DNA from 2 places in the Rhodoferax sp. GW821-FHT09E07 genome. Region 1 is predicted to be linked to the other one. Evidence: predicted binding sites of a transcription regulator. Region 1 holds the regulator's gene; the other holds the start of a gene.
The links. The regulator sigma-54, encoded in region 1, starts transcription at its own class of promoters, with help from an activator protein. The targets are predictions, from matches to a motif close to TGGCANGNAANCTGCTTT.

Region 1 (16,226 bases):
CCGATGCCGATACGTTCGCCATAGGGCGGGTTCAGCACCATCACGCCGCCGCCCTCAATCGGGGGCATGCGCTGCAGCGCGTCGCCGCCGCGGAACTCGATCACATCGGCCACGCCGGCGCGCTGCGCGTTGCGCTGCGCAAAGTCCACCATGCGGTGCGACACATCGCTGCCGTAGATCAGCGCGGTCTGGCCCGGATCGGGCTTGACCACGTTGGCAGCAGCCTCGGCCTTCATGTCCGCCCATTCCTGCGAACGGAAGGGGCGGTATTTCTCGAACGCAAAGCGACGCAGCGAACCGGCCGCGATGTTGCAGGCAATCTGCGCGGCTTCAATGGCCACGGTGCCGCTGCCGCAGCAGGGGTCGTACAGCGGCATCAGGTCGTCGTCCCCCGAGGCCCAGCCGCTGGCGGCAATCATGGCGGCGGCCAGGGTTTCCTTCAGCGGTGCATCGCCCTTGTCTTCGCGCCAGCCGCGCTTGAACAGCGGCTCGCCCGAGGTGTCGATGTACAGCGAGCAGGCGTCGGTGGTCAGGTGGGCGTAGATGCGCACATCGGGCCACTGCGTGTTCACATCAGGGCGCACGCCGTTGGCCACCTCGCGGAAGCGGTCGCACACGGCGTCCTTCACCTTGAGCGCGGCAAAGTTCAGCGAGGTCAGCGGGCTGTGCTGCGCCGTCACCTCGACCTTGATGCTTTCCTTGGGGGTGAACCACTGCTCCCACGGCACTTGCAGGCCGGCGCGGTACAGGTCCTGCTCGCTCCGGTACTCGGTGTACGACACCAGCACGAGCACGCGCTGGGCCAGGCGGCTGTAAAGGTTGAGCAGCATGGCGTGCGCAAACGAGGTGCGCACGGCCACGCCGCCACGCTGCTTGGTCACGCAACCGGGGGGCAGACCGGTGATCTGCAAAATCTCCGGCGCCAGGTACTCCTCCACGCCGGCTGCGCAGGGGAGAAAAAGGGTCAGTTGGTTCATAGCGCTTTGCGGAGTGAGGCGGGGGCGATCTTCAGGCCCTCGCGGTATTTGGCCACGGTGCGCCGTGCGCACTCGATGCCCTGCTCCTTGAGCATGTCGGAAATCTGGTTGTCGCTCAAGGGCTTTTTGGCGCTCTCGGAGGCGATGAACTGCTTGATCAGCGCGCGCACCGCGGTGCTGGAGGCATTGCCACCGCTCTCGGTGCCCAGGCCCGAGCCAAAGAAGTACTTAAGCTCAAAGGTGCCAAACGGCGTGGCCATGTACTTGGCCGTGGTCACGCGGCTGATGGTGGACTCGTGCAGGCCCAGCTCGTCGGCAATCTCGCGCAGCACCAGGGGGCGCATGGCGAGTTCGCCGTGGGTGAAGAAGTTTTTCTGCCGCTCCACGATGGCCGTGCTCACACGCAGGATGGTGTCAAAGCGCTGCTGGATGTTCTTGATGAACCAGCGCGCCTCTTGCAGACGCTGCTGCAGCGCAGCGTGGCCCGCACCGTCGCGGCCACCACGGTGGTTGCGCAGCACATTGGCGTAGATGTCGTGCACTTTGAGACGCGGCATGACGTCGGGGTTGAGCTGCACACGGAACTTCGGAATGCCGCCGGCCTTGCCGATGGCCACCACGAGCACGTCGGGCACGATGATGTTGCGCTCTACGTCCACAAAGCGGCGCCCGGGCTTGGGCTCCAGCCGGGCGATCAGCGCAATCGCCTCGCGCACCAGCGTGTCGCTGCCCACACCCATCTGCACCAGACGCTTGATGTCGCGCCGCGCCAGCAGATCCATGGGCTGGCGGCAAATGCCCAGCGCGACCTGCAGCACCTCCAGGCGGTCATGCTCGCCATCTTCTTCGGCATTGGCCAGCAAATGGGCTACTTGCAGACGCAGGCATTCGCCCAAATCGCGCGCCCCCACGCCCACAGGCTCCAGGCTGTGCAGCAGGCCCAGGGCCACGGTGAAGTGGTGCGCCAGGTCCTGCAGTTGTTCTTCGTCGCCGGGGTTCAGGCTGCGCGCCAGGTCTTCCAGCGGGTCTTCCAGGTAGCCATCGTCGTTGAGGGATTCGATGAGAAAGCGCAGCGCGGCCGCATCGGTGGCATTGGTACGCAGGCTTAGGGCCTGGCGGTGCAGATAGGCTTGCAGCGATTCGGTGGAGCGCGCCAGCTCGGTGGCGTCCTTTTCTTCGTCGTCACCCAGGTTGTTGGCCTTGGCCTTGGCGTCCACACCCCACTCGCCATCGTCGGGCGTCATTTCGGTGGTGCCGTCGCCTTCCCAGTTGGGTTCGTCGCTGCTGCTCAGCGGCGCCGCTTCTTCATCGCTGGAGGCTCCAGCCCCCGTGGATGTTGCGTAGTCAGCTACAGAATTAGGAGCGTATTCAGCGTCACCGGTCTCTGACAGCCGATCGCCTTCGCTCACCGTTGCGTCGGAGGTGCTGAGCCCGAAGTCCTCGCGCTCGGCCCGGTCCTCGGTCAGTTCCAGAAACGGGTTTTCGTCCAGCATCTGCTCCACCTCCTGGCTCAGCTCCAGCGTGGAGAGCTGCAGTAGACGGATGGACTGCTGCAACTGGGGCGTGAGCGCCAGGTGTTGGGAGACGCGTAAGGAAAGACCCTGCTTCATCACATCTTGAAGTGTTCGCCGAGATAGACGCGGCGCACATCGGCGTTGTTCACGATCTCGGAGGGGGTGCCCTGCGCCAGCACATGGCCGTCACTGATGATGTAGGCGTGGTCGCAGATGCCCAGGGTTTCGCGCACGTTGTGGTCGGTGATCAACACCCCGATGCCGCGTCCCTTAAGGAAGTTGATGATGCGCTGGATCTCGATCACCGCAATCGGGTCGATACCGGCAAACGGCTCATCCAGCAGGATGAAGCGCGGCCGCGTGGCCAGCGCCCGTGCAATCTCCACCCGGCGCCGCTCACCGCCCGACAGGGCCAGCGAGGGCGATTCGCGCAGGTGCTCCACACGCAGATCCTGCAGCAGTGCGGTCAGGCGTTTTTCAATCTCGACCGACGTGAGCGGCTCGCCCGCCTCGTCGCGCTGCAGCTCCAGCACGGCGCGCACGTTGTCTCCCACATTGAGCTTGCGGAAGATGGACGCCTCTTGCGGCAAATAGCCCAGTCCCAGGCGCGCGCGGCGGTGGATGGGCATGTGCTCGATGGACTGGCCATCAATTGTGATGTCCCCAGCGCTGGCGCGCAGCAGGCCCACGATCATGTAGAACGAGGTGGTTTTGCCCGCACCGTTGGGGCCCAAGAGGCCGACCACTTCGCCGGTGCGCACGGCCAGCGAGACATCCTTGACCACCTGGCGTTTGCCATAGGATTTTTGTAAATGCCGGGCTTCCAGCCGCCCGGTACTGGTGTCCGGGGCTTCTTGGGGAATGTCGCTCACTGGGCGGGCTTCTCAAGTTGCGGCGTGGCACGCAGGGTGGCGCCGGGCTGGGGCGGCGTGGCGGCCTCGGACTCGGGTTTGGGCGTCAACATGGCGCGCACGCGGCCGGCCGGGGCGGCAGCCGTCTTGGGGGCGCCGTCCACGGTGAATTTGTCGGTCAGGTTTTCATAGAGGATGACGGCGCCCGTCACCTCATCGGCCAGCGTGGCCCCGCGCAGGCGGCGCAGCTGGGCTTTTTTGACAAAGCGCACGGTGTCGGCCTTGCCGTCGTACTCGATGGTGTCGCCATCACCTTCAATGAACTCGTCCAGGCCTTCTCGCTTTTGCCGGAAAAACGCGGGAGTGGCGGTCGAACCGGTCACCACGCCGTACTGGTAGCCATCGGGGTCCTGGCGCACCTCAATCTGGGCGCCACGGATCAGGATGCTGCCCTTGGTCAACACCACATGGCCGGTGAAGACACTGACCTGCTTCAGGTCGTCATAGCGCAGGGCATCCGCCTCCACGTTCATGGGCTTGTTTCGGTCGGCTTTTTCGGCCCACGCAAGGCCGCCTGCGCTGGCAAACACCAGCGACACGGTCACAGACAGGATGGTTTTTTTCATAAAGGCACGAAACTTGCTCGAAAAGCGCTTCGGCCATTGTACCGAGCGCTTTGCGCATTTCGCGCCTTGGCGGGTTCAGCCGTCGGCGTTAATTTTTTTGACCAACGCCTGCAACACTTCGGCAGCCCGGTCGTTCTCCACCTGGCAGGTGCCCGCATTGGCATGGCCGCCCCCGCCGTAGGACAACATCAGCTCGCCGATATTGGTTTTGGAGCTGCGGTTGGTGATGGACTTGCCGGTGGCAAACACGGTGTTCTGCTTCTGCAGACCCCACAACACGTGGATGGAAATATTGGTCTGCGGGAACAGCGCGTAGACCATGAAACGGTTCACTGCAAAAATGGTGTCTTCGTTGCGCAGGTCCAGCACCAGCAGGTTGCCATGCACGGTGGAGCAGCGCAGCAGCTGCTCCTTGGCCTTGGCGGCGTGGTCAAAGTACAGCTCCACGCGCTCCACCACATCGGGCAGCTGCAGAATCTCGTCAATGCCGTGGTGGCGGCAGTACTGGATCAAATCCATCATCAGCTGGTAGTTGCTGACGCGGAATTCACGGAAGCGGCCCAGTCCAGTGCGCGAGTCCATCAGGTAGTTGAGCAGCACCCAGCCCGTGGGGTTCATGATCTCGTCGTGGCTGAAGCGGGCCGAATCGCCCTTGTCCACGGCTTCCATCATGTCGTGGAAGCGGGCCGGAAAGCGGCTGGCGCCGCCATAGTGGTCGAACACCACGCGCGCGGCCGAATCGGCGTCGGGCAGGATGATGTGGTTGGGGCGCTCGCCCGTGTTGCGCACGGTCTCGGACTCGTGGTGGTCAAAAGCCAGGTGCACGCCGGGCACATAGGGCAGGTTGGTGGTGATGTCGCGGTCGGACACCTCCACCTTGCCATCCTGCATGTCCTTGGGGTGGACGAATTTGATCTCGTCGATCAGGTCCAGCTCGTTGAGCAGCACCGCACACACCAGCCCATCAAAATCACTGCGGGTGACCAGCCGGTACTTCTGATGTGCCATGGGGAAACTCTCCACAAAGGGGTTGAATGACAAATCATTCTAGCCCTGTGGATTGCCTCTGCGGCCCGCGCAGAGGCGTGTTTTTTAGCGGGCGGTACGCGCTTGGACGATCAGCGCGTCCACGATCTGCAGCGCGCGCTGCATGTTGCCGGCGATGGAGCCATCGGTGTAGTAACGGCCAGCCACACCCAGGGCGGGCACGCCTTCCACCTTGTAGGCGTTTTGTAGCTGGGCGGCCTTGGTCGCCTTGGTAGCCACGCTGAACGAGCTGTACTGCTCGACAAATTTGGCCTTGTCCACGCCCTGCTTGGCCACCCATTCGACGATGGCATCACCACCGCTGAGGTTTTGCCTCTCCACATGGATGGCGGCAAACACCTTGGAGTGCAGCTTTTCCACCAGGCCCATGGCCTCCAGCGCGTAGTACAGGCGCTGCTGGGGCACAAAGCTGTCCTGGAAAGCCACAGGCACGCGGCGGAAGGACACGTCCTTGGGCAGCTTGGGAATCCAGGCCTGCAAGGTGGGTTCAAACGCATTGCAGTGCGGGCAGCTGTACCAGAAGAACTCCACCACCTCGACCTTGCCAGCAGGGGCCTCCACGGGAGCGCGGGGGTCCACAGGCTGGTAATCAGTGCCCGCTTGCGGGGCTTTGGCCTGTGCCTGGGCGCTGGCGGCCCACAGGGCGGAAGATGCGATGGCGGCGCCAGTGGCGGCTTGGGTAAATACGCGACGTTTCATGGGTTCAAAAGCTCCAAAGTGCCTGGATGGGAGTGGACTGGGCGGGGAAAGTTCCAGCGCTGCTTAGCGCTGCACGCGCACCAAGGCGGTTTCCAGACCGCTCTTGTCCAGCTTGTCTTTGGCTTTGTCGGCGTCGTCCTTTTTGTCGAACGGGCCTACCCGCACGCGGAACACCGGGCGGCCCGACTGCTCGCGCTCGGAGATCTTGGTCTCAATGCCGCTGAGCGACAGCTTGGCGCGGTGGGCCTCCGCATCTTCAGCGGTACGGAATGCGCCCACCTGCACAAAGTAGGTGAATGCATCGGCCTCGCTGGCTGCGCCCGCCTTGGCCTTCGCCAGGTCGCCCAGGGGGTCTGCCGACACAGCGGGTTTGAGTTCGCCCTTGGCGTCCGGCTTGGCGGCCTTGGCATCCTTGGGGTCTGCCTTGCCATCGGTCTTGGCATCGGCTTTGACGTCTGCCTTTGTCTCCGGCTTGGCGGCCTTGGCGCCCGACGCGGCAGAGGCCGGTGCGGCAGCAGTGGGCACCGCAGGCGCAGGGTTCTTGCCGTAGAGCAGCGCGTTGGGATCCCAGTTCTTGTTCTTCTGGGCTTCGGCCGCGTCCTGGTCGGCGCTGCGGCTCTGGCTCTTGTTGATGAAAGGCACGGGCACCTTGGTGACGTACACCGCCACGGCCAACGCGGCCCCCAGGCCCACCACCACACCGACGATGAAACCCACAATGGTTCCGCCACGTTCAAACTTCATGTGCTGCTTTCTCTCTCTTAATCAGTGAGGGTCACAGCACATTGCTAGGCAAGTGGTCTGACCCCCAAGTCTCACATCTTTTGCGGGGCACTCACGCCCAGCGCCGCCAAGCCATTGTGCAATACCTGCGCGGTGGCTGCGACGAGCGCCAGACGCGCCAGTTTTACCGCTTCGTCGTCCACCAGGATGCGCTCGGCATCGTAGTAGCTGTGGTAGCTGGCGGCCAGTTCGCGCAGGTAGAAGGTCACGTCATGCGGCGCGTTGTCGGCCGCTGCGGCGGTCAGCATCTCGGGGTACTTGGCCAAGAGCAGCATCAGGGCCTGGGCCTGCGGGCTGTCCAGCGCCGACAGGTCCACACCCTTGAGGCTGGCTACATCCCCACCCCAGGTGGCCAGCACCGAGCAGATACGCGCATGCGCGTACTGCACGTAGTACACCGGGTTGTCGTTGTTCTTGGTGACGGCCAGGTCCACGTCGAAGGTGTATTCGGTGTCGGGCTTGCGGGACAACAGGAAGAAGCGCACGGCGTCCTTGCTGGTCCATTCGACGAGGTCGCGCAACGTCACATAGCTGCCCGCGCGCTTGCTGATCTTCACCTCTTCGCCGCCCTTGACCACGCGCACCATGGTGTGCAGCACGTAGTCAGGGTAGCCCTGGGGAATGCCCACGCCTGCGGCCTGCAGGCCGGCGCGCACGCGGGCGATGGTGCCGTGGTGGTCCGTACCCTGGATGTTCACCACCTTGGTGAAGCCACGCTCCCACTTGGCGATGTGGTACGCCACATCGGGCACAAAGTAGGTGTAGGTTCCGTCCTGCTTGCGCATGACGCGATCCTTGTCGTCGCCATAGTCGGTGCTCTTGAGCCACAGCGCGCCGTCCTGCTCGTACGTCTTGCCGGCGGCCTGCAGGCGCTTCACCGCGTCGTCCACGCGGCCGCTGGTGTAGAGGCTGCTTTCCAGGTAGTAGTTGTCGAACCTCACCGCAAACGCCTGCAGGTCCAGGTCCTGCTCGTGGCGCAGGTAGGCCACGGCGAACTGGCGCATGCCGTCCAGGTCGTCGATGTCGCCACTGGCAGTGAACTCACGGTCGTCGGACTTGACGGTCTTGCCCGCCAGGAAGTCGGCGGCAATGTCGGCGATGTAGTCGCCGTTGTAGGCTGCGGCCTTCTCGCCGCTGGGCCATTGGTCGTCACCGGGCTTGAAGCCCTGGGCGCGCAGATGGGTGCTGCTGGCCAAGGTGCCAATCTGCACGCCCGCGTCGTTGTAATAGAACTCGCGGTACACATTCCACCCCTGGGTTTCCAGCAGGTTGCAGATGGCATCCCCCAGCGCGGCCTGGCGGCCATGGCCCACGTGCAGCGGGCCCGTGGGGTTGGCCGACACAAATTCGACCAGCACGCGCTGGCCGTTGGAGGGCTGGTAGCCAAACTGGGCGGCCTGGCCCAGCACCTCGCGCACGATTTCCTGCTTGGCCGCGGGTTTCAGGCGGATGTTGATGAAGCCGGGGCCGGCGATCTCGATGTCCTGCACCCACTGGGCATACACGGGTGTGGCCAGCAGCGCGGTGCGCAGGCTCTCTGCCAGGGCGCGGGGATTTTGCTTCAGCGGCTTGGCCAGTTGCATGGCGGCCGTGGTGGCGAAATCGCCGTGGGCCGCCACTTTGGGGGATTCGAAGGCGGCTTTGGCACCCGCGCCAGGGGAGAGGGTGTCCAGACAGGCGGCCAGCGCCTGCAGAAGGTCGTGTTTGACAGTGAGCATCTGCCGATTTTACGGGGCTGCCCCGAAACCCCGACCAGCGGTCAACGGCGCTGTCATCTTTTCGTTATAAGCTTCAAACCGTTAGGGGTTTTCTGCAACGGCGGCCTCGCTGCCACTTTTTGATAGGACGACTGATGAAACAACTGATCTCCCTCGTGGCTCTGGGTCTTGCTTTGGCCGTGGGTGGCGCACACGCCGCTGACCCAAAACCCGCCGCTGCCAAGAGCAAGCTGGCCACCTGCAGCTCGGAGGCCAAGGGCCTCAAAGGTGACGAGTACAAAAAGAAACGCGATGAATGCATGAAGGGCGATGGCGCCGCCGCCGCACCAGCCGCCAGTGCGGCCCCGGCGCCCAGCCCCGCCTGCGAAAAGTCGGCTGCCGACAAGAAGCTGCACGGCGCTGCCAAGAACGCCCACATCAAGAAGTGCATGGCGGACGCGAAGTAAGAGCCAGCCGCTCCCCCAAAAGCCCGCCCAGTGCGGGCTTTTTTACGCCCCCGATTTACATTCCAATAGCCAGCGCCAGCCCCACAAACACCGCAAATCCCACCCAGTGGTTGAGGCGGAAAGCCTTGAAGCACCCCTCACGGCTGCGGTCGGCGATCAGCGTGCCGTGCCAGACCACCTGCGCCCCCGCCACCGCCACACCCAACCACCAGGCCCAGGGGCGCACCAGCGCCGACTGCACCAGCCAGGACCACAGCGCCAGGTAGACAACGTAGAACCCCAGCACAGCCGTTACGTCCCAACGGCCCAGCGTGATGGCCGAAGTCTTCATGCCGATCTTCAGGTCGTCATCCCGGTCCACCATGGCGTACTCGGTGTCGTAGGCCAGCACCCAAAACAGGTTGCCGACCAAAAGTGCCCAGGCCTGCCAAGGCACCGCCCCCGTAACGGCGGCTAAGGCCATGGGAATGCCAAAACTGAAGGCCACACCCAGCACCGCCTGCGGCATGGAGACATAGCGCTTGGCATAGGGGTAGACCAGGGCCACGGCCAGTGCGGCAAATGACCAGGAAATCGTGGCGGCGTTCGTCGTCAACACCAGGCCAAAGGCGGCCAGCGCCAGCACGGCGCCCACGGCCAGCGCCTCGCGCGTGGAGATTCGCCCGCTGGTCACTGGGCGCTGTGCCGTGCGTTTCACGTGTTTGTCGAACTCGCGGTCGGCCACGTCGTTGACGCAGCAGCCCGCGCTGCGCATGAGTATGGTGCCCAGCGTGAACACGGCCAGTAGGTGCCAGCCGGGGAAACCACCCGCCGCCAGCCACAGCGCACTCAGCGTGGGCCACAGCAGCAGCAGCCAGCCCGCGGGGCGGTTCCAGCGAATCAGGTCCAGGTAAAGGGAGCGCTTGGAGGAAAAAAAGGAGGGCACAGATTTGCTATGAATAAGAGAGCTACAAGCCAAATATTGACGGGGGCTTGTGGCCCATTTTGCTCAAAAATCAGGACAAACGCGTGACACCGGGCAGTTCGCAGCCATAGACCGCGTTGCGCAGCGCGGCAATAGCCTCGTAGCGGGTGAAACTGCGCCGCCACGCCAGCACCACGCGGCGCGTGGGCGGAGGCAGCTTGCCGTCCTGCACCGGCAGGTATTTCACAAAGGGTTCGTCGCCGCGGCGCTTCTTGGTCTCAAACGCATCCTTGGGCACGGAGAGGCGCGGCACCAGGGTGATGCCCATGCCCGCGGCCACCATGTGTTTGATGGTTTCCAGCGATGAACCTTCAAAACTCTTGCGGATGCCTTCTGCGTCACTGGAGAAACGCGCGAACTCGGGGCACACCTCCAGCACGTGGTCGCGGAAGCAGTGGCCATTGCCCAAGAGCAGCATGGTCTCGCTCTTGAGCTCTTCGGTGGTCACGCTGTCTTGCTTGGCCAGCGCATGGCTGGTGGGCACGGCGGCAAAAAACGGCTCGTCGTACAGCGGCGCCAGCGCCAAGCCCGTGTCGGGGAAGGGCTCGGCCAGGATGGCGCAGTCGATCTCGCCGGTGCGCAGCATTTCCAGCAGCTTGACGGTGAAGTTCTCCTGCAGCACCAGCGGCATCTGGGGCGACTTGGTGATGACCTGGCGCACCAGGTCCGGCAGCAGGTAGGGCGCGATGGTGTAAATCACGCCCAGTTTCAGGGGACCGGCCAGTGGGTCCTTGCCGCGCTTGGCGATGTCTTTGATGTTGGCGGCCTGCTCCAGCACGCTTTGTGCCTGGCGCACGATCTCTTCGCCTAACGGCGTCACGGTCACCTCGTTGGCGCTGCGCTCGAAGAGTTTGACGTCCAGTTCCTCTTCCAGTTTCTTCACCGCCACCGACAGCGTGGGCTGCGAGACGTAGCAGGCTTCGGCCGCTTTGCCAAAGTGCCGCTCACGTGCCACGGCCACGATGTATTTGAGTTCGGTCAGGGTCATGGCGCTATTCTCCTCCCACCCGGCCTGTGGGTTCCACTATGACCAGCGCAATCCCACACACCAGGAGGCCCGCCCCCAACCAAAAGGCCAGATCCGGCGCCTCCGCAAACAGCAGCCAACCCAGCGTGGGACTGAACAGCAGCAGCGAGAAGCTGCCCGCCTCCACCGCCGAGGCATCGCCCGCGCGGTAGGCAAAAAAGTAGCTCAGGTAAATGCCGGCCGCCGACACACCCACCACGGGCAGCAGCCACCACAGGTCCGGCGACACGCTGGGCAGCGTGAAACCCGTGAAGGTGCCAAAAGTGAGCCAGCAGGCCACCTGGCTCCAGGTCAGCACCGCAATCGGGTGCTCCTGGCCTGAATATTTCTTGAGCACCACACCCAGCATGGACTCCATGAGCGCGCCAAACAGCGCAACGAATGCTGCAGGGTGGAATGCCTCGGCCCCGGGTTGCAAGATCACCAGCACCCCGCCAAAACCCACCACCACGCCCATCCAACGCAGCCAGTGCGGCTGCTCACCCAGCAACCACACGCCCAAGGGCAGCATGAAGAGGGAGCCCGTCATCAGGTAGGCGCTGGCCTCGGCCAGCGGCAGGTGCGACACGGCGTAGGCCGCACACCAAGCGGAGGTGACGATGAAGCCTGCCCGCAGCAGGTGAATGCGCGGCTGGCGCGTGGCGATGAGGCGTCCGCGCGTCCACGCCACTACGGGCGCCAGCATAGCCAGCACCACGGTAGCCTGCAAAAACAGCACCTGTTTAGGCGCAATGCCGGTGGCCATCAGCCGCTTGTTGCAGGCGTCCAGCACGGCCCAGCAGGCCATGGCCAGTACCACCAGCAGCACACCGCGCGTATTGCCCGCCAGCGCGACCCAGCGCGCACGCAACCCGAACCCCATGCGCACCTAGCGACAACCAATCTGGTCCGCCGAAGCGGGGCACGGCACATACCGCTCGCGGATCGTTTTGAAGCTGCCGTCCGACAGCATGCTGCCCAGCGCCTTGTCAAAGGCCTCGGCAAATTCGGCCGTGTTGGAAGCCTTGCCAATGGCCGTCTGTGCTGGCTCTGCCGATGTCACCACCTTGGTCCTCACCATGGCCTGGGTCAGGCCCAGCTGTTGCAGTTCGACAAGGCCCGTGGTCTCGTCGGCAATCAGCCCGTCCAGGCGGCCCAGCTCAATCATGGCCCAGGCATTGCGGCGCAAGGTGACCGGGGTCAGACGCGCCTGAAAGTCGGCGTGGTCCTGCAGGGCCTTGTAATCCGGTCCATAGGCCACGCCCAGCTGGATGCCCAGCCTGAAATCGGTGCCAACAATGTCGGCAAGCCGCTGGATGCGGTACTTGCCGGCAGCAGCCTTGCCCACGAACAGCACATTGGGCGAGCGGTTTGTGGGGCGGGAAAAATAGGCAAAGCGCTCGCGCTCGGGTGTCTTCAGGGCGCCCGGCAGGATGTCGAGTCGCCCAGCTTCCAGCTCCAGCAGTGCGCGGGCCCAGGGCAATTCCACAAACCGGGCCTCGCAGCCCATGCGGCTCAGCACCTCCCGGGTCACATCAATGCCCAGGCCTGCGAGCTGCCCATCGGCCGTGCGGTAGGAATACGGCACATCGTCGTACCAGCGCACCGTCTTCTGGCAGGGCACAGCCTGCGCCGTCAACGCTGACAGCAGCAGTGCGGCGCACAGCAACACCGGCCGCAACCAGCGCGCGGGAATGGGGGGCATCTTCACGGAGTTCTCTGGCATGGGACCGGGATTTAGCGTACCGAAATTTCACCGCTGCGCAGCTTGTCGCAGAGGATTTCCAGACGCTCCTTCCACGCCCGGCGCACGTCCGAGTGCGCCCCCTTGAACATGCGAAAGACCTGGAGTTCGGGCTCGGCCTCGGACCAGTATTCATCGCGTACGCCAATTTCCAGCTCGGCCCCCAGGGATGTCACCTTGGCGCCCAGCAGGTTGGTGTGGATCAGCAGCTTGTTCGCGTACAGCGTGATGCGGCCCCGCGTATCGAGGTCAATGAACCAGTCAATCTTGCCGTCCGGGTTGTAGCCCACTTCGCTGGTGCCGCTGAAACCTGCGCTCTGGCGCCACTGGGCAATCTGCTCCGTGGGCTCGAGCTCACCCACCGCGGCCTGGCCCGCCGCCTTTTGCGCGCGTGCCAGGCGCTTGGCTTCCGCCGCTTCGGCATCCAGCTTCTGCTGTGCCAGCTGGGCCTGTTGCGCCAGGTTTTTCTCCAGCTTTTCCACCCACACCCGCACCTGCCCGGCGAACTGGTTGAAGCCCATGGCGATTTTTTCGTGCACATGGTCCATGCGCAGGGCGGAGCGCTCACCTCCGCTCTTGCCTTCGGCCGCAAAGGCCATTTCGTCAGACGCATGGAACTCGATGGTGCACAGCCCGGTGGGCTGGGGCTCCTCCTGGTCGGGCAGCTTGCGCATGGCACGCGACACCTCGATGCGCAGGCCCGGCGCAGGCAGGGTCACCTTGAGGCTGCCTTGCTGCTCCTGCTCTTCCCCGCCCTCCAGGGCCTGGTGCACGTAACGCCCGTGGGACGTTTGCACCACCAGTTGCTGCGCACTGCGGTGCACCTCTACCGTCAACCCGTGGGCGCTGAAGCGCAGACCGCCGGGAATAGCCGTGGTGCGGGTCTTCAGCAAAGATGCCTGGTATTCCACATACCCATACGCGCCCCCCACCAGCAGGGTTGCAAACCCCACCAACCAGATGATCCACAGCCACTGCTCATTCATGCGCGCAGCCCCTGCATGTAGGCCACCAGCTGGTCCAGCGCCGTGCTCCAGCCGTGAGTAAAACCCATAGCCTCGTGCTGCTGGCGGGTGGCTGCGTCCTTGTGCTGCACCAGGGCGGTGTAGCGCGTGCCGCTGCCCTCGGGCTGCAGCGTGATGCTGGCCGTGACAAAGGGGTTGTTCGCTGGGCGGTAGCCCGGGCCCAGCGCATCGGTCCACACCAGGCGCTGGTTTTCCACCACCTCGAGGTAGCAGCCCGTGTGGTCGTTGTCCTGCCCTTCGGGCGAGCGCATGGTGGTGCGGAAGATGCCACCGGGGCGCAGGTCAATCTCGCAGTCCACCGTTTGCCAAGGTGCGGGGGTGAACCAGTGCACCACGTGCTGGGGTTGGGTCCAGGCAGCCCAGACCAGCGAAGGGGCCATGGGCACCACCCGCTCCAGCGACAGGTCAAGCTCGGGGTTGAACGCGGGAATGGCAGTAGAAGGCATGGGCAGGCTTTCTTGGCAACGACAAAACGCTATTGTTTTAGGAGCTACTGGCGCAACATGGACGGGGGCCAGGCCTTGTTTTCACAAGAAACGCCACCGTCGCCGCCGAAATAGCCCGCGCCTAGCGTAGCAGGTCTGGGGCATAGGCTTCAAGCTTTGAGGTACTCGGCCTTGCCGCCCAACCAGCGCGCCACATGCTTGTGGGCCAGGTGCGGGTAACGGTCCAGCAGCATGGGCGCCTCGGCCCGTGCCCACTCCAGCAGCGCGGTATCCGTAGCCAGGTCGGCAAAGCGCAGCATGGCCTCGCCGCTTTGGCGTGCGCCCAGGAATTCGCCAGGCCCGCGAATCTCCAGGTCGCGCCGCGCGATCTCGAAGCCATCGTTGGTCTCGGCCATGGCGCGCAGGCGCTCGCGCGCGGCCTCGCCCAGGCGCGGCGCATCGCCGGTGGAGTACAGCAGCACGCAGGCCGAGGCCGCCGCGCCGCGCCCCACGCGGCCGCGCAACTGGTGCAACTGCGAGAGGCCAAAGCGCTCGGCATGCTCAATCACCATGAGCGAGGCGTTGGGCACATCCACCCCCACTTCAATGACCGTGGTGCTGACCAGCACCGACATCAGCCCCGCGGTGAACGCGCCCATGACGGCCTTTTTGTCGTCCACATGCATACGCGAGTGCAACAGCCCTATGAGCACGGGCTGGCCATCGGCGCGCGTGGCACCCTGCAGCGCCTCGGCCAGGTCTGCATGGGTTTGTGTGGCGTTGGTCAGGTCCAGCGCCTCGCTCTCTTCGATGAGCGGGCACACCCAGTACACCTGTCGACCCTGGGCAATCTGGCCGCGGATGCGCTCGATCACCTCGTCGCGCCGGTGGTCGCTCACTACCTTGGTGACGATGGGCGTGCGCCCGGGTGGCAACTCGTCCAGTGTGGAGACATCCAGGTCCGCGTAATAGCTCATCGCCAAGGTTCTGGGAATCGGCGTCGCCGTCATCATCAGCATGTGCGGCTCCATCGCATCGTGCTGCAGCTTGTTGCGCAGCGCCAGGCGTTGGGCCACGCCAAAGCGGTGCTGCTCGTCGATGATGGCCAGCGCCAGGTTCTTGAACTTCACCTTCTCCTGGATGATGGCGTGCGTGCCCACCACCAGTTGGGCCTCGCCGCTCTCGATCAGCGCCAGCATGGCGCGGCGCTCCTTGGTCTTTTGCGTGCCGGTGAGCCAGGCGGTCGTAATGCCCAGCGGCTCCAGCCAGCCCAGCAGCTTGCGGAAGTGCTGCTCAGCCAATATCTCGGTAGGCGCCATCAGCGCACACTGCCAGCCCGCGTCGATGCAGGTGGCAGCGGCCAGCGCGGCCACCACGGTCTTGCCGGCGCCCACATCGCCCTGCAACAGGCGGTGCATGGGAATGTGGCGCCCCATGTCATGCGCAATTTCCTCGCCCACGCGTTGCTGCGCACCCGTCAGCCCGAACGGCAAGGCCTTGAGCAGGCGCGCATGCAGCGTGCCACCCAGCACGGCGCGCAACACGGGCGCACGCAGCGCCGCGCGCTCGCGCCGGCTTTGCAACTGGCTGATCTGCTGGGCCAGCAACTCCTCGGCCTTCAGGCGCTGCCAGGCCGGGTGGCTGTGGTCTTCCAGCGTGTCCAGCGACACATCGGGCGTGGGGTGGTGCAAAAAGTGTAGCGCCTGGCGCAGTGTCCACAAGGGCTGGTGGCCGATTCCGTGGTGCAGCACATCCAGATCACCGGGCGCAAAGGTGTCCGACAGATCCGAGCGTGCCAAGCCTGCCAGCACGGCCTTGCGCAGGTAGGGCTGGGGCAGGCCGGCCACCGTGGGGTAGATGGGTGTGAGCGCCGTGGGCAGGCTGCCGCCAGCGGCCCGGAAACTGGGATGCAGCATGGTGCGGCCCATGAAGCCGCCCTTCACCTCGCCGCGCACGCGGATGCGGTTGCCCACCGCCAGCGCCTTTTGCTGCGAGCCGTAGAAGCTGAAAAACCGCAGCGTGCAGGTGCCAGATCCATCGTCCACCGTCACGATGAGCTGGCGGCGCGGGCGAAACGTCACCTCCTGGTGCGTCACCACGGCCTCGATCTGCGCTTGCTGACCGTCACGCACCTCGCTCAGCTTGACGATGCGGGTCTCGTCCTCGTAGCGCAGCGGCAGGTGCAGTGCCAGGTCAATGTCGCGTTTCAGGCCCAGTTTCTCCAGCGCTTTTTGCGCGGGGGATTTGGTGTCGCCAGCCCCGCCCGCCGTGCCTTCCTTGGCGGCGTCATCGGTGCGGGCGGCGGGTTTCTTGGGCATGGGACAATTCTGCCCTGTCTTTTTCTTGGAACGGGCCTGTCCGGCCCTCAAGCAGCATGCAAGCTTTCTTCCCCGGCACCCAG
Region 2 (16,226 bases), on a different contig from region 1:
ACGAGTACCAAGGCAAGGAAATCTTGCGCCAGTTCGGTGTGCCGGTGCCTCGCGGCATCCCCGCTTTCACAGTGCAAGAAGCGGTGGAAGCCGCCCAGAAACTGGGTGGCCCTGTCTGGGTTGTCAAGGCCCAGATCCATGCGGGTGGCCGCGGCAAGGGTGGTGGCGTGAAGGTGGCCAAGTCCATCGACGACGTCAAGCGCCTCGCCGGCGACATCCTGGGTATGCAACTCAAGACACACCAGACTGGTCCAGAAGGCCAAAAGGTGCGCCGCCTGTACATCGAAGATGGCGCCGACATCAAGAACGAACTGTATGTGTCGCTGGTGACCGACCGCGCTACACAGAAGGTGGCCCTGATCGCGTCGAGCGAAGGCGGCATGGACATCGAGGAAGTGGCCCACTCCACACCCGAAAAGATCGTGACCGAAATGATCGATCCCCTGACTGGCATTACCACCGAACAGAGCAAGAAGGTGGCCGCAGCCATTGGCTTGACCGGTGCTTCTATCGACCAGGCCGTGGACATCTTCGCCAAGATCTACAAGTGCTACATGGACACCGACGCGTCGCTGGTGGAGATCAACCCGCTGAACTGCGACTCCAAGGGCAACCTGATGGCCCTGGATGCCAAGTTCAACTTTGACTCCAACGCCCTGTTCCGCCATCCCGAAATCGTGGCCTACCGCGATCTGGACGAAGAAGACGCCGCTGAAGTGGAAGCCTCCAAGTTCGACTTGGCCTACATCTCCCTGGACGGCAATATCGGCTGCCTGGTGAACGGTGCCGGTTTGGCCATGGCCACCATGGACACCATCAAACTGTTCGGCGCAGAGCCAGCCAACTTCTTGGACGTGGGCGGCGGCGCTACCCCCGAGAAGGTGACGGAAGCCTTCAAGATCATGTTGAAGAACGACAAGGTCAAGGCCATTCTGGTCAACATCTTCGGCGGCATCATGAAATGCGACACCATCGCCACAGGCGTGATCACAGCTTGCAAGGCCGTGAACCTGTCGGTGCCACTGGTCGTGCGCATGAAGGGTACGAACGAAGAGCTGGGCAAGAAAATGCTGGCCGAATCTGGCCTGCCCATCATCAGCGCCGACAGCATGGCTGAAGCGGCCCAAAAAGTTGTCGCAGCAGTGAAAGGCTAAGGAAACATCATGTCGATCTTTATCAATAAAGACACCAAGGTCATTACCCAAGGCATTACCGGCAAGACAGGCCAGTTTCACACGGAAAAGTGCCAGGAATACGCAAACGGCAAAAATGCCTTTGTGGCCGGCGTGAACCCCAAGAAGGCGGGCGAGTCCATCTTCAACATCCCGATCTACGCCTCCGTCAAGGAAGCGGCCAGCGACACTGGTGCCACCGTGTCCGTGATTTACGTGCCGCCTGCGGGCGCCGCCGCTGCCATCTGGGAAGCCGTGGAAGCCGATCTGGACTTGGCCATCTGCATCACCGAAGGCATTCCCGTGCGCGACATGCTGGAAGTGCGCAACAAGATGAAGGCCAAGGAAGCCGCCGGCGGCAAGAAGACGCTGCTGCTGGGCCCCAACTGCCCCGGCCTGATCACCCCCGACGAAATCAAGATCGGCATCATGCCCGGGCACATCCACCGCAAGGGCCGCATCGGCGTGGTGTCCCGTTCCGGTACGCTGACCTATGAAGCCGTCGCGCAACTGACTGAAATCGGTCTGGGTCAGTCATCCGCCGTGGGCATTGGTGGCGACCCCATTAACGGCCTGAAGCACATCGACGTGATGAAGGCTTTCAACGATGATCCTGATACTGACGCAGTCATCATGATCGGCGAAATCGGCGGACCCGATGAAGCCGAAGCCGCCCGCTGGTGCAAGCTGAACATGAAGAAGCCGATTGTTGGCTTCATCGCTGGCGTGACCGCGCCTCCCGGAAAACGCATGGGCCACGCCGGTGCGTTGATTTCTGGTGGTGCAGACACCGCCGACGCCAAGCTGGCCGTGATGGAAGAATGCGGCTTCAAAGTCACACGCAATCCGTCTGAAATGGCGAAGCTGCTGAAGGCCATGCTGTAAATCCAGCGTTGGCTCAATAGCTGAAGCGAGAGGATTGCCTCTCGAAGTAAAGTGCCCATACCTTGTGTTTGGGCACTTTTTCATTTGTACTGCGGGGGCCAATCATGGAAATTCTTCAGAGCGCTGACTTCTGGATTGGTCTGGTCAAGATCGTCTGGATCAACATCATTTTGTCTGGGGACAACGCCGTTGTGATTGCCCTTGCGGCACGTTCCCTACCGCCCGAGCAGCAAAGAAAAGCGGTACTTTTAGGCTCTGGCGCTGCGGTGGTGCTGCGGATTGCTTTGACCGTAGTAGCAGCCAAGCTGCTGGAGATCTCGTTTTTGCAGGTGATCGGAGGCCTGTTGTTGTTGTGGATCGGCGTGCAATTGCTGAGCGACGACGATGCCGAAGAAGGCCATGGGAAGAACACTGGCAGCATGCTGGCTGCCGTGAGGACCATCCTGATTGCTGACTTGGTGATGAGCCTGGACAACGTGATCGCGGTGGCCGCAGCAGCCAAGGGCAGTATGTTGTTGCTGATCCTGGGGCTTGCCATCAGTATTCCGCTGGTCATTTTCGGCAGTACCCTGATGATTCGCTTGATGGAGCGCTTTCCGGTGATCGTGACGCTGGGCGCTGCGCTTATTGGTTGGGTTGGCGGTGAAACCATTGCCAGCGACGGTGTGTTCAGTGGCTGGATGGTCACCCATGGCTGGGTGCACTACGCGGCGGCGGTCCTGGGTGCCGCGTTGGTGCTGGGGCTGGGCATGGTGCTGGAGAGGCGTAAGGCCCCTTCCACAACCTAAGACGGGATTCCGCCTGTCGCCAATGACCTCCACTTGTCGCAAAAGCGGGAAGTCCCGTGCAGAAGTCCCTTGTCGGCTGCCGTATCGTCTGCTAACGTCCTCATCTTGACTCCTCCACCGTGGGGCGGGGTGGGCTGTGGGCAGATCGATGTGCGCCGATAAGGCATGGTGCGGGGGTAACAATTGGCGAAATCTTCTTCAAAGACGCAATCATTCTGGCGGGCTGACTGGCTTGCTGGTTTGGCCATTGTGGTCGTGGCTGTGGTGTTGCACCTCTCTACCGACTTCATAGGGACGCTGGAGCGGCGTTTTTACGATTTCGCAAGTACCAGTACTTCCCGGCAGCCTTCCGACCGCATCGCTGTCATTGCCATCGATGACCAGAGTATTGCCAATCTGGGCCGGTGGCCTTGGCCTCGAGATATCCATGCCAAGCTCATCGATACGCTGGCGGCAGCCAAGGCCAAAACTGTCGTGCACACCGCGTTCTTTTTTGAACCGCAGGTGGATCCTGGCTTGGGCTTTATCCGCAAGATGAAGGCTGCCCTGGAGGCGCCGGTGGATGGTGCCGCACCCAATGAATCTGTGGTGAAGCTGATTGCAGAGGCGGAAACTGCACTCGATACCGACGCTAAATTGACAGCCAGCCTGCAGAACGCCGGCAATGTGCTCATTCCATCGGTATTCACTTTGGGCGAGCCTCAAGGCAAGCCAGACAATCCGCTTCCCGCGTACGCGCTGAAAAGTGCATTGGACGATGCCAATGGGTTTTCCATTCCTGCCGTTCGTGGCCAGCAGCCCATTGAGAGTATTGGCAATGCGGCAGCCGGAATCGGGCACTTGAACCAGTTTCCAGATGTGGATGGCGCGGTGCGGCTGGAGCCCTTGTTGGTGAATTATTACGGCAAAGCCGTTCCTTCGATGGCGTTGCTAGCAGCCTTCAAGAGCCTGAATCTTTCGCCCGCGGATGTCAAACTCAACCCTGGTGATTCGGTCCAGATTGGCAAATTGAAGGTCAAAACGGATGAGGCAGCTTTGATGCTGCCCCAGTTCTACAAGGGTCGCGATGGCAAGCCCGCCTTTGCGGTGGATTCTTTTTACGATGTGCTGACGGGAAAAATCCCTGCCAGCAAGTATGCTGACAAGATTGTCATCATTGGGGCCACTGCTGCAGGCGTGGGTGTGCAATTCCCGGTGCCTGGCAATGCAGCCCTGTCTCCGGCGGAGACTATCGCCCACATTACGTCCAGTATTCTGAGTGAGCACTTCATCGTGCAGCCAAGCTGGGGTGTTTGGGTTAGTCTCCTGGCTTTTCTGGTGGTCGTGGCCTATGTTGTCGCGGGCCTGCCACGGCTGTCGGCCGCCACCTCTGCCGGGGTCACTTTGGGGTTGTTTGCAGCACTGCTGATCTTGGAGTTTGGCCTGCTATCGGCTGCTGCAACCTGGTTGAAGTTGGTGTTTCCCGCTACTGTGCTGGTCTTGGGGCATCTGGCATTGACGACCAAGCGTTTCCTAATCACGGAGGCTGGCAAGGTCAAGGCCGATGAGGAGTCTGCGGAAACCAATCGCATGATGGGTTTGGCTCTGCAAGGCCAGGGGCAGTTGGACATGGCATTTGACCGTTTCCGCCGTGTACCCCTCGCTGAGGCCGTGATGGGCAATTTGTACAGCCTGGCCCTGGACTTTGAGCGCAAGCGGCAGTTCAACAAGGCGGAGTCTGTCTATGAGCACATGGCGACGTTTGATAAAAACTACAAGGATATTCAGACCAAGTTGAGTCGTGCCAAAAACCTCTCGGAAACCGTGATTTTGGGAGGTGGGGGCGGTCACCCTGGCGGCACCATGTTGCTGGATGGTGGGGCGGTTGAGAAGCCCATGCTGGGTCGCTACCAGGTGGAAAAAGAGTTGGGCAAAGGCGCCATGGGGGTGGTCTATTTGGGCAAGGATCCCAAGATTGGCCGCGTAGTGGCGATTAAAACCATGGCGCTAAGCCAGGAGTTTGCTGGTGAAGAACTCACGGACGCCCGCGAACGTTTCTTCCGCGAAGCCGAGACCGCTGGCCGTCTGCAGCACCAAAATATTGTGACTATTTTTGATGCGGGCGAGGAACATGATCTGGCCTATATCGCCATGGAGTTCCTCAAAGGGCGGGACTTGGTCGAGTTTTGCAAGGGCGACAACCTGTTGCCTGTGCCATTGGTGCTGAGTCTGGTGGCCAGAGTTGCCGAGGCGCTAGCCTATGCGCACAAGCAATCGGTGGTGCACCGTGATATCAAGCCCGCCAACATCATGTACGAGCGCGAGACCGACACGGTCAAAGTCACCGATTTCGGAATTGCTCGGATTACGGATTCCAGCAAGACTAAAACGGGGCTGGTTCTAGGCACGCCTAGTTTCATGTCTCCAGAGCAGTTGGCGGGTAAGAAAGTGGATGGTCGTTCCGATTTGTACTCGCTCGGTGTCATGCTGTTCCAGTTGTTGACCGGTGTGCTGCCTTTCCGTGGCGACTCCATGGCCGAACTGATGTTCAAGATAGCGAACGAAGAGGCGCCCGATATTCGTGTTGTACGTCCTGATTTGCCGGTAGCGTTGGCCAATGTGGTGACCTTGGCTCTGAGCAAGCGCCCTGAGCTGCGTTACCAAGACGGAGATCAGTTTGCAACTGATTTACGCGAAGTGATAGCGGGGCTGGATCCCACCAACGCAAACATGGCACGTCCGGCAGGAGCGGTTGGAGCAGGTGCCGAAGAAAAAACGCAGGCGTTTGTCGCAGGTAGCGCGATGACTCAGCCTCATTTCGACCAGACGGTTGCGCAGCCTGCAAAGGGCGCATCCGGGCCGGCCGCCGCGGGTGGCGATACGGATATTCAGATTTAAAAACAACAATGATGTACCACTTTTGTGCGCAAACTGACCCAGGCCGTGCTCGCGACAACAACGAAGACTCGGTCGCTTTTGAAGAGGCTGCCAGGGTAGCGGTTCTCGCCGATGGTATGGGAGGGTACAACGCGGGGGAGATTGCCAGCGGCATGGCGACCGCGTTTATCAAATCCGAATTAAGCCGCTGGTTGCTGGAGGCCGGTGCCACTGCGCAATCCAAAGAGGTGCGCCGAGCCATGGAGATTTGCGTGGACAACGCCAATCTCGCAATCTTCAATTCCGCCAATTCCAATGCAGCGTACTCCGGCATGGGGACTACCTTGGTAGTTGGGGTTTTTCGTGATGACCGGCTGCTGCTCGGACATATCGGGGACTCCCGTTGCTACCGGTTGCGTGAAGGGCAGTTGACCCAGATCACCAAAGACCATTCCCTGCTGCAAGAGCAAATTGATGCGGGCCTAATCACACAGGAGCAAGCCGCGACCTCGTCTATCAAAAATCTGGTGACGCGGGCTTTGGGGGTAGAAGAGGTCGTTATGTTGGACGTCAATGAGCACGTGGTTGAGCCCGGGGACCTGTACTTGATGTGTTCCGACGGTTTGTCCGATATGGTTGATGATGAACTAATCGCTAGAATTGCCACTGGCGACTCCAGTCTGGATCAAAAGGCGGGCTTATTGATCGATGCGGCCAACGACAATGGTGGGCGGGACAATATCTCCGTGCTGATAGTCTCTGCGAGTGAGGCAGCAGAAAAACGTGGATTAATTGCCCGGCTGCTAGGGAAGTAGAGTTGTTACGTTTTCCAAAAACCAATTACAGGAAAAGGAGTCGATCATGCCGAAAATGATCGTTTCGATCGATGAGGTCGTGATCAAGGAAGTTCAGCTGACTAAAGAGCGCACGACATTGGGACGCCGGCCTTACAACGACATCGTCATAGACAACTTGGCGGTCAGTGGTGAGCATGCGGTGCTCCAAATGACTGGAAGTGAAGTTTTTCTGGAAGACCTCAATAGCACTAACGGCACTTATGTGAATGGCAAGGCTGTGAAAAAGCAGCAGTTGCAAAATGGTGACGGTATAGAGATTGGCAAGTACAAAATCAAGTTCGTCGGTGACGGTGTTGCCGACAACTTTGACAAAACCATGGTGGTGCGTGCACGTCCATCCGTGACACCGCAAGCGGCTCCTGCGTCTGGTTACCCCACGTCTGCGGGCGATTCCACGGGCATCGGTGCGTTCCACGCCGCAATCAAGGTTCTGTCTGGTGCTGCCTCCGGACGCGAAGTGCCCCTGACCAAGGTGGTGACTACCATTGGTAAGCCTGGCGTTGCCGTGGCCGCCATCACACGCCGGCAACATGGCTACGTGGTTCACCATGTGGAAGGGGCCGGCAACCCCACTTTGAATGGATCTCCCATCGGTTCTGATCCCATTTCGCTGAAAAATGGCGACTTGGTGGAGTTGGCGGGCACCCAAATGCAATTCGTCCAGACCTGAGCCAGCTACAGTCTGGCCTGACTACATGCAGATGGGAATTCAGCCTGGTTTGAAATGCAGTCACTGACCAGGCACTGGCCCCGTATCGCGGTGACTTTAGTCCCCGTGATCTTGGCGCTGCTGCATGCGGTCGGAGCGGTTCGCATCGGTGTGCTGCAGCGCTTGGATGACATCATTTATGACGCACGCCTGCGGGCTACGATGCCCAACACGCAGGATGACCGGATCGTTATCGTCAACATTGACGAGAAAAGCTTGGCAGAGGTCGGGCGCTGGCCTTGGGGCAGAAACAAGCTGGCCCAACTGATCACTATCCTGTTTGATGAACAGCAGATTGCGCTTATTGGGTTCGATGTGGTTTTTGCCGAGGCGGACGAAAGCTCTGGCCTTGCGCGACTCAATGAATTGGCTCGAAATGAATTCCGCGACCAAGCCGGGTTTTCTGACCGCTTGCGTCAGCTGCAGCCTGAACTGGATTTTGATGCGGCCTTTGCACGCGCTATAGCTAACCGTCCGGTGGTCATGGGGTACTACCTGACGAGCGATGGTGAGGGACGTTCCAATGGGACGTTGCCAGCCCCGGTATTGACGCCTGACGTATTGCAGGGGCGTCCCATCAAGGCTACTTCCTGGAACGGTTTTGGATCCAATATTGACCAGTTGGCCAAGGCTGCGCCATTGGCAGGCTTCTTCAACTCAATTACCGATGGTGATGGGGTGGTTCGCTCCTTGCCTCTTTTGGCCGAATACAAAGGGCAGTATTACGAGTCCATTTCTTTGGCGATGTTTCGCGCCATTGCCGGCATGCCCAAGGTGGCGCCTGGGTTCTCCAACGAGAAATTCCTGGCCCGCAGCTACCAGGGTATGGACCGGGTACTGCTGAAGCAGGGAGAAAAGGCGCTCGCCATTCCCGTCGATGAACGCGTGGCCACGCTGGTCCCGTACCGGGGACGGGGTGGTGTGCAGGGTGGCTCCTTCCGGTATGTGTCTGCATCTGACGTGCTGGCTAAAAAATTGCCGCCTCACAGCCTGAAAGACAAAATCATTTTGTTGGGCACCACCGCTCCGGGTTTGTTGGACCTGCGTGTCACTCCAGTGGGGGAGACCTACCCTGGGGTGGAAACCCATGCCAACATCATTTCTGCATTGTTGGATGGCAGCGTGCTGGTGAAGCCGGACTATGCGGTGGGCTACGAGGTAGTGATCCTCACCTTGGCCGGACTGCTGCTGGCGATCGGCCTGCCCATGTTGTCCGCGCCACGCGCAGTCCTGTTGAGTGTCGCGGTGGTGAGCGTGCTGGTACTTACCAACCTTTGGCTTTACCTGTCTTATGGTTTGGTTTTGCCCCTGGCTTCTGCGCTCACCATGGCCATCACTGCCTTTGGTCTCAACATGAGCTACGGCTATTTTGTGGAGAGCCGCTCCAAGCGTGAATTGGCCAATCTGTTTGGCACCTATGTTCCACCAGAGTTAGTGGATGAAATGGTGAAGGATCCCGACAGCTACAGCATGAAGGCTACGAATCGCGAGTTGACCGTGATGTTCTGCGATATGCGCGGCTTCACCAAGATGTCGGAGCGCATGGAGCCCACCCAGCTGCAGGAGTTGCTTACGGGGGTGTTCAGCAGGTTGACGAGCTTGATTCGTGCGAACCGGGGAACGATTGACAAATACATGGGCGATTGCGTGATGGCGTTCTGGGGAGCCCCGGTGGAAACCGCTGAGCACGCCCATTTGGCGGTCAAATCGTCTATGGAAATGGCCAATGCCATTCGGGAGATCAATCTGGAACACCGCGCCAAGGGCCTGCCCGAAATTGGCATCGGGATTGGTTTGAATACCGGCACCATGTGTGTTGGCGATATGGGGTCCAATATCCGACGCAGTTACACCGTTATCGGCGATGCGGTCAATCTGGGTTCCCGGTTGGAGGGGTTGTCCAAGGCGTATGGAGTGGACATTGTGGTGAGCGAAGCCACCCGCAAATTGGCGCCCGATTTTGCCTGGCAGGAGTTGGATCGGGTCCGGGTCAAGGGCAAGGAACAGGCCGTTGCGATTTTCTGGCCTTTGGCGCCACTGGCGAGAGTGAGTCCTGAGGTCGCAGATGAAGTCAAAACTTGGGCCCAATTTCTGAAGGCCTACAGGGCGCAAAGTTGGGATCAGGCGGATGTACTGCTCATCAATTTGATGCGCATGAATGCCAAAAAATACCTTTACCAGTTGTACTCTGAGCGGGTAGCCTCTATGCGGTTGCTGCCATTCGATCCAGAATGGGATGGCGCCACCAACTTCGAAACCAAATAGGGCCTCGTTTGTGAAAGTACGCGTACTGGGCTGCTCGGGTGCCATTGCCCAAGAGTGCCGAACCACTTCATTCCTTGTGGGCCGCCAAATCTTGGTGGATGCGGGCACTGGTGTGGGCGATCTGACGCTGGACGAAATGGGGCAGGTTGATCACGTGTTTCTGACCCATTCGCATTTGGACCACATCGCAGCCTTGCCGCTGATGGTGGATGCGGTGGCGTCGCAACGGCAATCGCCGATCGCCATATATGCGCTGCCGGGCACCATTGCAGCGCTGAAAGCGCATATCTTTAACGATGTTATATGGCCCGACTTTTCGCGTATCCCTACCGTGCAAGCGCCATTTGTCCGGTTTGTGGAAATTCAGGTGGGGCAGGTTTTAGAGTTGGCCGGGAGCTGTATCGAGGTATTGCCAGCGGTGCATACCGTGCCAGCGGTCGGATTTGCAGTCTCTGCAGGGGCCGGGCATTGGGTCTTTACCGGTGATACAGAACGCAATCCTGCCTTGTGGACCCGAATCAACCAGCTGGATGTTGCCATGTTGGTTATTGAAACGGCGTTCAGCAATCGCGAAAAAGAATTGGCCCGCAAGAGTCTGCATTTGTCGCCCAGTGCTTTGGCGAAGGAACTGGACTGCATTCGCAAGGGCAAGAGTTTCCCCATTTACATCACCCACACCAAACCGGCAGAAACTGAATTGATCATGGCTGAAATACAGCGGTTCGATCAAACGTTGCCTTTTGGCCCGGATGTCACCCATGATATTCGGTGGTTGCGTGCGGGGCAGGAGTTTGAGATATGAGCGTGGTTATTCAGCCTGGCGGTGCGGAAAGATCTTCCGAGCAGGCATTCTTCGAGTCGCAAAAGCTACCCTCCAAGAAGAGAGGCATGACCTTTGAGGCGCTCTTTTACCGCCAGTTGCACCAGGTCACCGCGCGCATCCACGATACGGAGCAGCTGGAGCAGATCATGCTGGATACCAGCCAGGAAATCTGCAAACTGCTCAATGCTGATCGATTGACCTTGTATGCGGTGACCGAAGACCAGACCGCGATCGTTTCGAAGATCAAAACGGGCCTGAACAGCAGTCGGGACTTGAAGTTGCCGATCTCTCCGCAGAGCCTTGCGGGCTACGCCGCCTACAGCCGGACGGCCCTGAATTTGCCGGATGTGTATGACGAGGATGCACTCAAACGGATCCACCCATCCTTGACATTTCTGAAAGAAGTCGACAAGCGCTCAGGGTACCGCACGAAACAGATGCTGGTGGCGCCCATCATGGATGGCGGAACCTTGCATGGAGTTTTGCAAGTCATCAACAACAAAAGTGACGAGCCTTTTGGTGAGCTCGAAGTGGATGGTGTTACGGAGTTGTGCAAAACATTGGCCACGGCAATTCGCCAGCGGGTCAAAGGTGCCGAAGGTGGTGTACAGCGCAAGAGCACCAAATATGACGGTCTTATTTCGGACGGCATTTTGACGGAGCAAGAACTTGCCCAGTGTGTGCAAGATGCTCGCCAAGAGGGGCAGTCAGTGGAACACCGGTTGATGACTGACTACAGCATCAAGCCAGCGCAACTGGGTAGCGCGCTTGCCAAGTTCTTTGGTGTTCCCTATGAGCCCTTCAATCCCGGGCGCATCCGATCGGAGATGCTGCAAGGCGCATTGAAGCGCGAGTTCATTGAAGAGCAGGAATGGATGCCGCTGGAAGAGTCTCCGGATGGTTTAGTCATCATGTGTGTGGACCCGGAGGCGGTCAAAGGCTCACGGGTTGTGCCGCAAGTGTTTCCACGCATTACCAAGTTTGCCTACAGGGTGACAACGCTGGTTGAGTTTCGTGAGACGCTCGCACAACTGTTTGGTGCAGCGTCAGACAGTGGAACGATTGATCAGTTGCTCGCGGATATGGACGGCGCTCCCATGGACGATGGGAGCAATGATGAGTCCTTGGAGTCGGCAGCAGCAGACAACGAATTGGTGAAATTCGTCAACAAGGTCATCATCGACGCTTATAACCAAAAGGTGTCGGATATCCATATCGAGCCCATGCCGGGCAAGTTCAAGACCGGCATACGTTTTCGCATTGATGGAAGCTTGGTTCCCTATGTGGAAGTGCCGGCACATTTCAGACAGGCCATGGTGACTCGCCTGAAAATCATGTGTGACCTTGATATCTCGGAGCGTCGCAAGCCGCAGGATGGCAAGATCAAGTTCAAGAAGTACGGGCCATTGGACATTGAGTTGCGCGTAGCAACCATCCCCTCCGCGGGCGGAGTGGAGGACGTGGTCATGCGGATTCTGGCTGCGGGTGAGCCAATTCCTTTGGAGAAATTGGGCCTTACTCCGCATAACAAGGCGCGACTGGAAGCCACAGTTAGCAAGCCGTACGGCTTGTTCTATGTGTGTGGACCCACGGGCTCTGGCAAAACCACCACGTTGCATTCCATCCTGAAGTTTCTGAACACACCAGACACTAAAATTTGGACTGCCGAGGACCCGGTGGAAATCACCCAAAAGGGGTTGCGGCAGGTTCAGATCAACAAAAAAGCGGGAATTGACTTCGCATTGGTCATGCGAGCCTTTTTGCGAGCTGATCCGGACATCATCATGGTGGGGGAGTCGCGTGACAAGGAAACGGTATCCATGGGGGTGGAGGCATCGCTTACCGGCCACATGGTGTTCTCGACGCTACACACCAACTCTGCGCCCGAATCCATAACGCGCTTGTTGGACATGGGTATGGACCCATTTAATTTTGCCGATGCGCTGCTGGGTATCTTGGCGCAGCGCTTGGCCAAGAAGTTATGCGATTGCAAGGTCGCATATGTACCCGATGCCGAAGAACTGCGTCTTTTCGCTGCCGAATACGCTGAAGAGTTGCGGCATACACAAAGCTGGAAGCAAGACTATGCGGGCGAGAGCAAGAAAATGGTCGATAAATGGATGCAGGCCTATGGAGAGGGCGGACAGCTCAAGTTCTATAAAGCCGTGGGATGCGACAAGTGCAATAAGACGGGGTACAAAGGCCGTGTGGGCTTGCATGAACTGATGGTCGCAGATGATGCCGTGAAGAAGCTCATTCAGGAGCGGTCGCGGGTGGCGGAGCTGTTCTCTGCCGCTGTGGAGGGAGGCATGCGCACCCTCAAGATGGATGGCATGGAGAAGATCATGATGGGGTTGACGGATTTAAAGATGGTTCGGCAGGTTTGTATTAAGTAGCCAACGGGTGACATTTATGTCACTCGCTGAGCCGGTGTGTCACAAATTGATGCTCCAAAGCTTAGAGAACAAACTTAAACGTACTTTTCAGGCAATTTGAAGCTGAGAAAAGGCTGGCATGAAGTCTGCTGACATAACCACCTAATCATTTTTTTGGAGTTCCGTATGAAACGCACTTTGCAAAAGGGTTTTACCCTGATCGAATTGATGATCGTGGTTGCGATCATCGGTATCTTGGCTGCCGTGGCCCTGCCAGCGTATCAAGACTACACAGTACGTGCCAAGATGACGGAAGTGATTCTGGCGGCATCTGGTTGCCGCACCTCGATCACTGAAATTGTTCAATCCGCATCCGGCTCATTTCCTGCCGCAAATGGTTGGGGATGTGAAGCTTCTGTAGGCAATACAACGAACTCCAAGTATGTAAACGGCATTGTGACCACTGGTCAGGGCGATCCGTCTGTCACGGTTACAGTCACGTCGCGCAACGTGAATAACGTCGAAGCCACCCCTGGTACTTTTACTCCAGGTGGAGAGGTTCGCCTGATGGCCTGTGCAAACAACGCTACAACATTCGCTACTTGTACCATTCCCACAGTTGGTGGAACTATTGCGACTTGGCTGTGTGGCCCAGGTGCAACCACTCCTACCGCGCTGAAATTCTTGCCAGGCTCATGCCGCATCCAATAATTTGAATTGTGGTTAATAAAAACGCCCCAATCGGGGCGTTTTTTTATGGATGAAAGCGATGTGGAACTTGGTGGGCTTGTTTTTTTTGGCATCTGCTTTTCTGCAGCCCATGCACCTACTGCCGTGGGTGAGTTGGCATAGCGAGGTGTTGGCGTTTCTCGCTTTGTTTGCATTTTGCCTTGACGCGCTGGTTTCAGATACCGAGCGCAGGAATGTTCAAATACCTCGAATCGCGGCTGTTTGGCTCTTTCTGGCAGTGATCGCAATAATTCAATTTGTGATCGGCACCATCGTTTTTTGGGGTGATGCCTTTGTCTTGCTTTTGTATATGGGGTTTTGCGTTGCAGCCATCTCCATTGGTAGGCTCAAAAAGGCATGGGCGCATTTGCCATGGGTGTTGTTGGTTGTTGCTTTAATTTCAACAGGTATTGCGTTAACCCAGGCGCTGGGTGTCTGGAGCGATTTGAGTTGGACAGCGGGTGTCACTACTTTCCGGCGCCCCGGAGCGAATCTTGGGCAGCCCAACCATCTGGCCACATTGCTTCTGATGGGCCTGGCCAGTTTGGTTTTTTTGTTTGAGTCGCGCAAACTTTCTGTAGTCTTCTTTCACTGTTTGCTGGCATTGCTCCTGTTGGGCGTGGCATTGACGGAGTCCCGTACGGGCGCATTGAGTTTCCTTTTAATCGCCTTTTGGATGATGGTTGGCACGCGTAAGATTGGGATGCGAACAAAGCGCACCTCGATTCTTCTGGCTGGCATCTGGCTTGGCGTGTTGCTGTGGGCTTGGCCTTTGTTCATTGGTGGCGTGCAAGCCGGCGGGTGGAGCACCGATGAATATTTAGGAACTCTCAATGCGTCAGCGGGAACTCGGCTGGTGGTTTGGCCCCAGTTGATAGAGGCGGTTCTTCAGCGGCCCTTTTGGGGTTGGGGGTTGCGCGAAGTGTCCACGGCACACAATGCGGTGTTGCATGCCTATACCTCTGGCGAAGCATTTAGCTATGCACACAACATTGTTCTGGATCTTGCCATTGGCATGGGCGTACCGTTGACAGTGTTGTTGGCGGTTGCAGTCTCGGTATGGCTATATAGAAGGACACGCGGTACGGTTAGTCTCTCTGCTTGGTACGGCCTAGCCCTGATTGCGCCACTTGCTGTTCATTCGATGCTGGAATTTCCATTTGCCTACGCCTATTTGCTGTTGCCGGCATTGCTGGCGGCAGGGGCACTGGAAGACGAGTTGGCTCCGACCCATTCAGTGCAGGTGCCGTTTTGGGGCGCCGCATGCGGGATGGCGTTGTTTTTCTTCTTCGCGGCATGGAGTGTTATTGAATATGTTCCCATCGAGGAAGATTTTCGTGTGGCTCGTTTGGAGGCGTTGCGCGTTGGGCATACACCGAATGACTATGCACGTCCGCGTGTCGTGTTGCTTACCCAGTTGGGCGTTTTGTTGGAGGCGGCACGCCTCGTACCCTCTACGGGCATGAGCAAGGAAAGCATAGAAATATCGCGCAAAGCCGCAATGAGGTTTCCATGGGTAGCGACACAAAATCGCTATGCTTTATCGCTGGCGTTGAATGGTAATGCGATAGAGGCAAGCCGTCAGTTGAAAGTCATGCGCGCAATGCACGGGGACAAAGTCTATGAGGCTATTGAAGGGAATTGGAATGATCTGGCTAACACCAAGTATCCTCAACTCAGGCCACTGCTGAAGTGAAACAACTTGCATAACTGTTTTCATTACTGATACTTGAATTCTTGCAACACTGACTCGCTGTGCCTTAAAAACTGTTTCGGTTTCCATCTCAATTGACATGACATTACTAACTCCGTCTCTGACTGCTCGTCTTCGCGCAAGTGCCATCCATTTAAGCCTTAGCTTGGCTATTGCATTGTTCGCTGCGCTAATGGTTTTCTGCATTTGGTATCCCTATCCCTACCGTGAACTCTCCGGCGGGCGTGAGTTGTTTTTCATCGTGGTTTGCGTTGATGTCATCTTGGGGCCGCTGATTACTCTAACTGTCTTTAACTGTACCAAGCCCTGGACTGAGCTCCGTCGAGATTTGGCCATTGTTGTTTTGATTCAGCTGGCCGCGTTGGGCTACGGTTTGTGGACCGTCTTTGTCGCACGACCAGTGCATCTGGTTTTCGAAATTGATCGATTTCGCGTAGTACATGCCATTGAAGTAGACGAAACGTTACTGCCGCTTACTCCAAGTGGGGTCGTTGCGCTACCTGTGACCGGCCCCACCCTGCTGGCATTGCGACCTTTCAGAGACGACAAGGAAAAAACGGATGCCACCATGGCTGCCCTGCAAGGCGTATCGCTGGGCTCGCGTCCGGATCTCTGGCGTCCATATGAAGAGGCCACCAGTGATATTCTCAAAGTAGCCAAACCCGCTACCCAGCTGCTTTCTCGGTTCGTCCAACAGGCAGCGGAGATTACCAGCGTGTTGAAGGGAGTGAACCGTACGCCAGAAAACGTGGTTTACCTTCCGCTGGTCGGGCGCAAATCGTTTTGGACTGTGTTTCTGGACCCCGTCACCGCGCAAGTGTTGACAACGATGCCCTTAGACTCTTTTTAGAAACTTTTGAAAGAAAAGTGTCACTAGCCATTGGAAAATATGCCAGAGTTGCTATTGTTTGCATAGCAATTTTGATGGCGACCACGGCCCAGCCAGAATCAGTGCCGGGCACGGGTGGCACTCTCCCGAACCTAGGCGACACCGCCTCCATCACCCCCAGCGCCGAGCGCCGCTTGGGCAATCGCATCGCCCGCGAGCTGTAC

Region 2: AC07OE_RS15235 (pilin) is a predicted target of sigma-54. The motif match lies at 12,866-12,883, and genes of this name have one in related genera.

Annotation. Positions count from the first base shown of each region.
Region 1 is NZ_JBWKOP010000009.1:93,738-109,963, reverse strand. Features, by position in the region: gene AC07OE_RS18340 (THUMP domain-containing class I SAM-dependent RNA methyltransferase) at 1-977, opposite strand, end outside; gene rpoN (RNA polymerase factor sigma-54) at 974-2,587, opposite strand; gene lptB (LPS export ABC transporter ATP-binding protein) at 2,587-3,363, opposite strand; gene lptA (lipopolysaccharide transport periplasmic protein LptA) at 3,360-3,968, opposite strand; gene AC07OE_RS18320 (exopolyphosphatase) at 4,044-4,976, opposite strand; gene AC07OE_RS18315 (thiol:disulfide interchange protein DsbA/DsbL) at 5,061-5,714, opposite strand; gene AC07OE_RS18310 (SPOR domain-containing protein) at 5,778-6,458, opposite strand; gene argS (arginine--tRNA ligase) at 6,530-8,215, opposite strand; gene AC07OE_RS18300 (hypothetical protein) at 8,350-8,661, shown strand; gene ubiA (4-hydroxybenzoate octaprenyltransferase) at 8,717-9,586, opposite strand; gene AC07OE_RS18290 (LysR substrate-binding domain-containing protein) at 9,657-10,613, opposite strand; gene AC07OE_RS18285 (DMT family transporter) at 10,618-11,514, opposite strand; gene AC07OE_RS18280 (substrate-binding periplasmic protein) at 11,521-12,336, opposite strand; gene AC07OE_RS18275 (hypothetical protein) at 12,369-13,361, opposite strand; gene AC07OE_RS18270 (SRPBCC family protein) at 13,358-13,846, opposite strand; gene recG (ATP-dependent DNA helicase RecG) at 13,996-16,143, opposite strand; gene queA (tRNA preQ1(34) S-adenosylmethionine ribosyltransferase-isomerase QueA) at 16,200-16,226, shown strand, end outside.
Region 2 is NZ_JBWKOP010000007.1:176,851-193,076, reverse strand. Features, by position in the region: gene sucC (ADP-forming succinate--CoA ligase subunit beta) at 1-1,154, shown strand, start outside; gene sucD (succinate--CoA ligase subunit alpha) at 1,164-2,057, shown strand; gene AC07OE_RS15270 (TerC family protein) at 2,162-2,845, shown strand; gene AC07OE_RS15265 (CHASE2 domain-containing serine/threonine-protein kinase) at 3,095-5,722, shown strand; gene AC07OE_RS15260 (Stp1/IreP family PP2C-type Ser/Thr phosphatase) at 5,731-6,516, shown strand; gene AC07OE_RS15255 (FHA domain-containing protein) at 6,563-7,228, shown strand; gene AC07OE_RS15250 (CHASE2 domain-containing protein) at 7,283-9,532, shown strand; gene AC07OE_RS15245 (3',5'-cyclic-nucleotide phosphodiesterase) at 9,543-10,334, shown strand; gene AC07OE_RS15240 (GspE/PulE family protein) at 10,331-12,751, shown strand; gene AC07OE_RS15235 (pilin) at 12,917-13,441, shown strand; gene AC07OE_RS15230 (PglL family O-oligosaccharyltransferase) at 13,500-15,155, shown strand; gene tfpZ (TfpX/TfpZ family type IV pilin accessory protein) at 15,253-16,023, shown strand; gene AC07OE_RS15220 (M48 family metalloprotease) at 16,098-16,226, shown strand, end outside.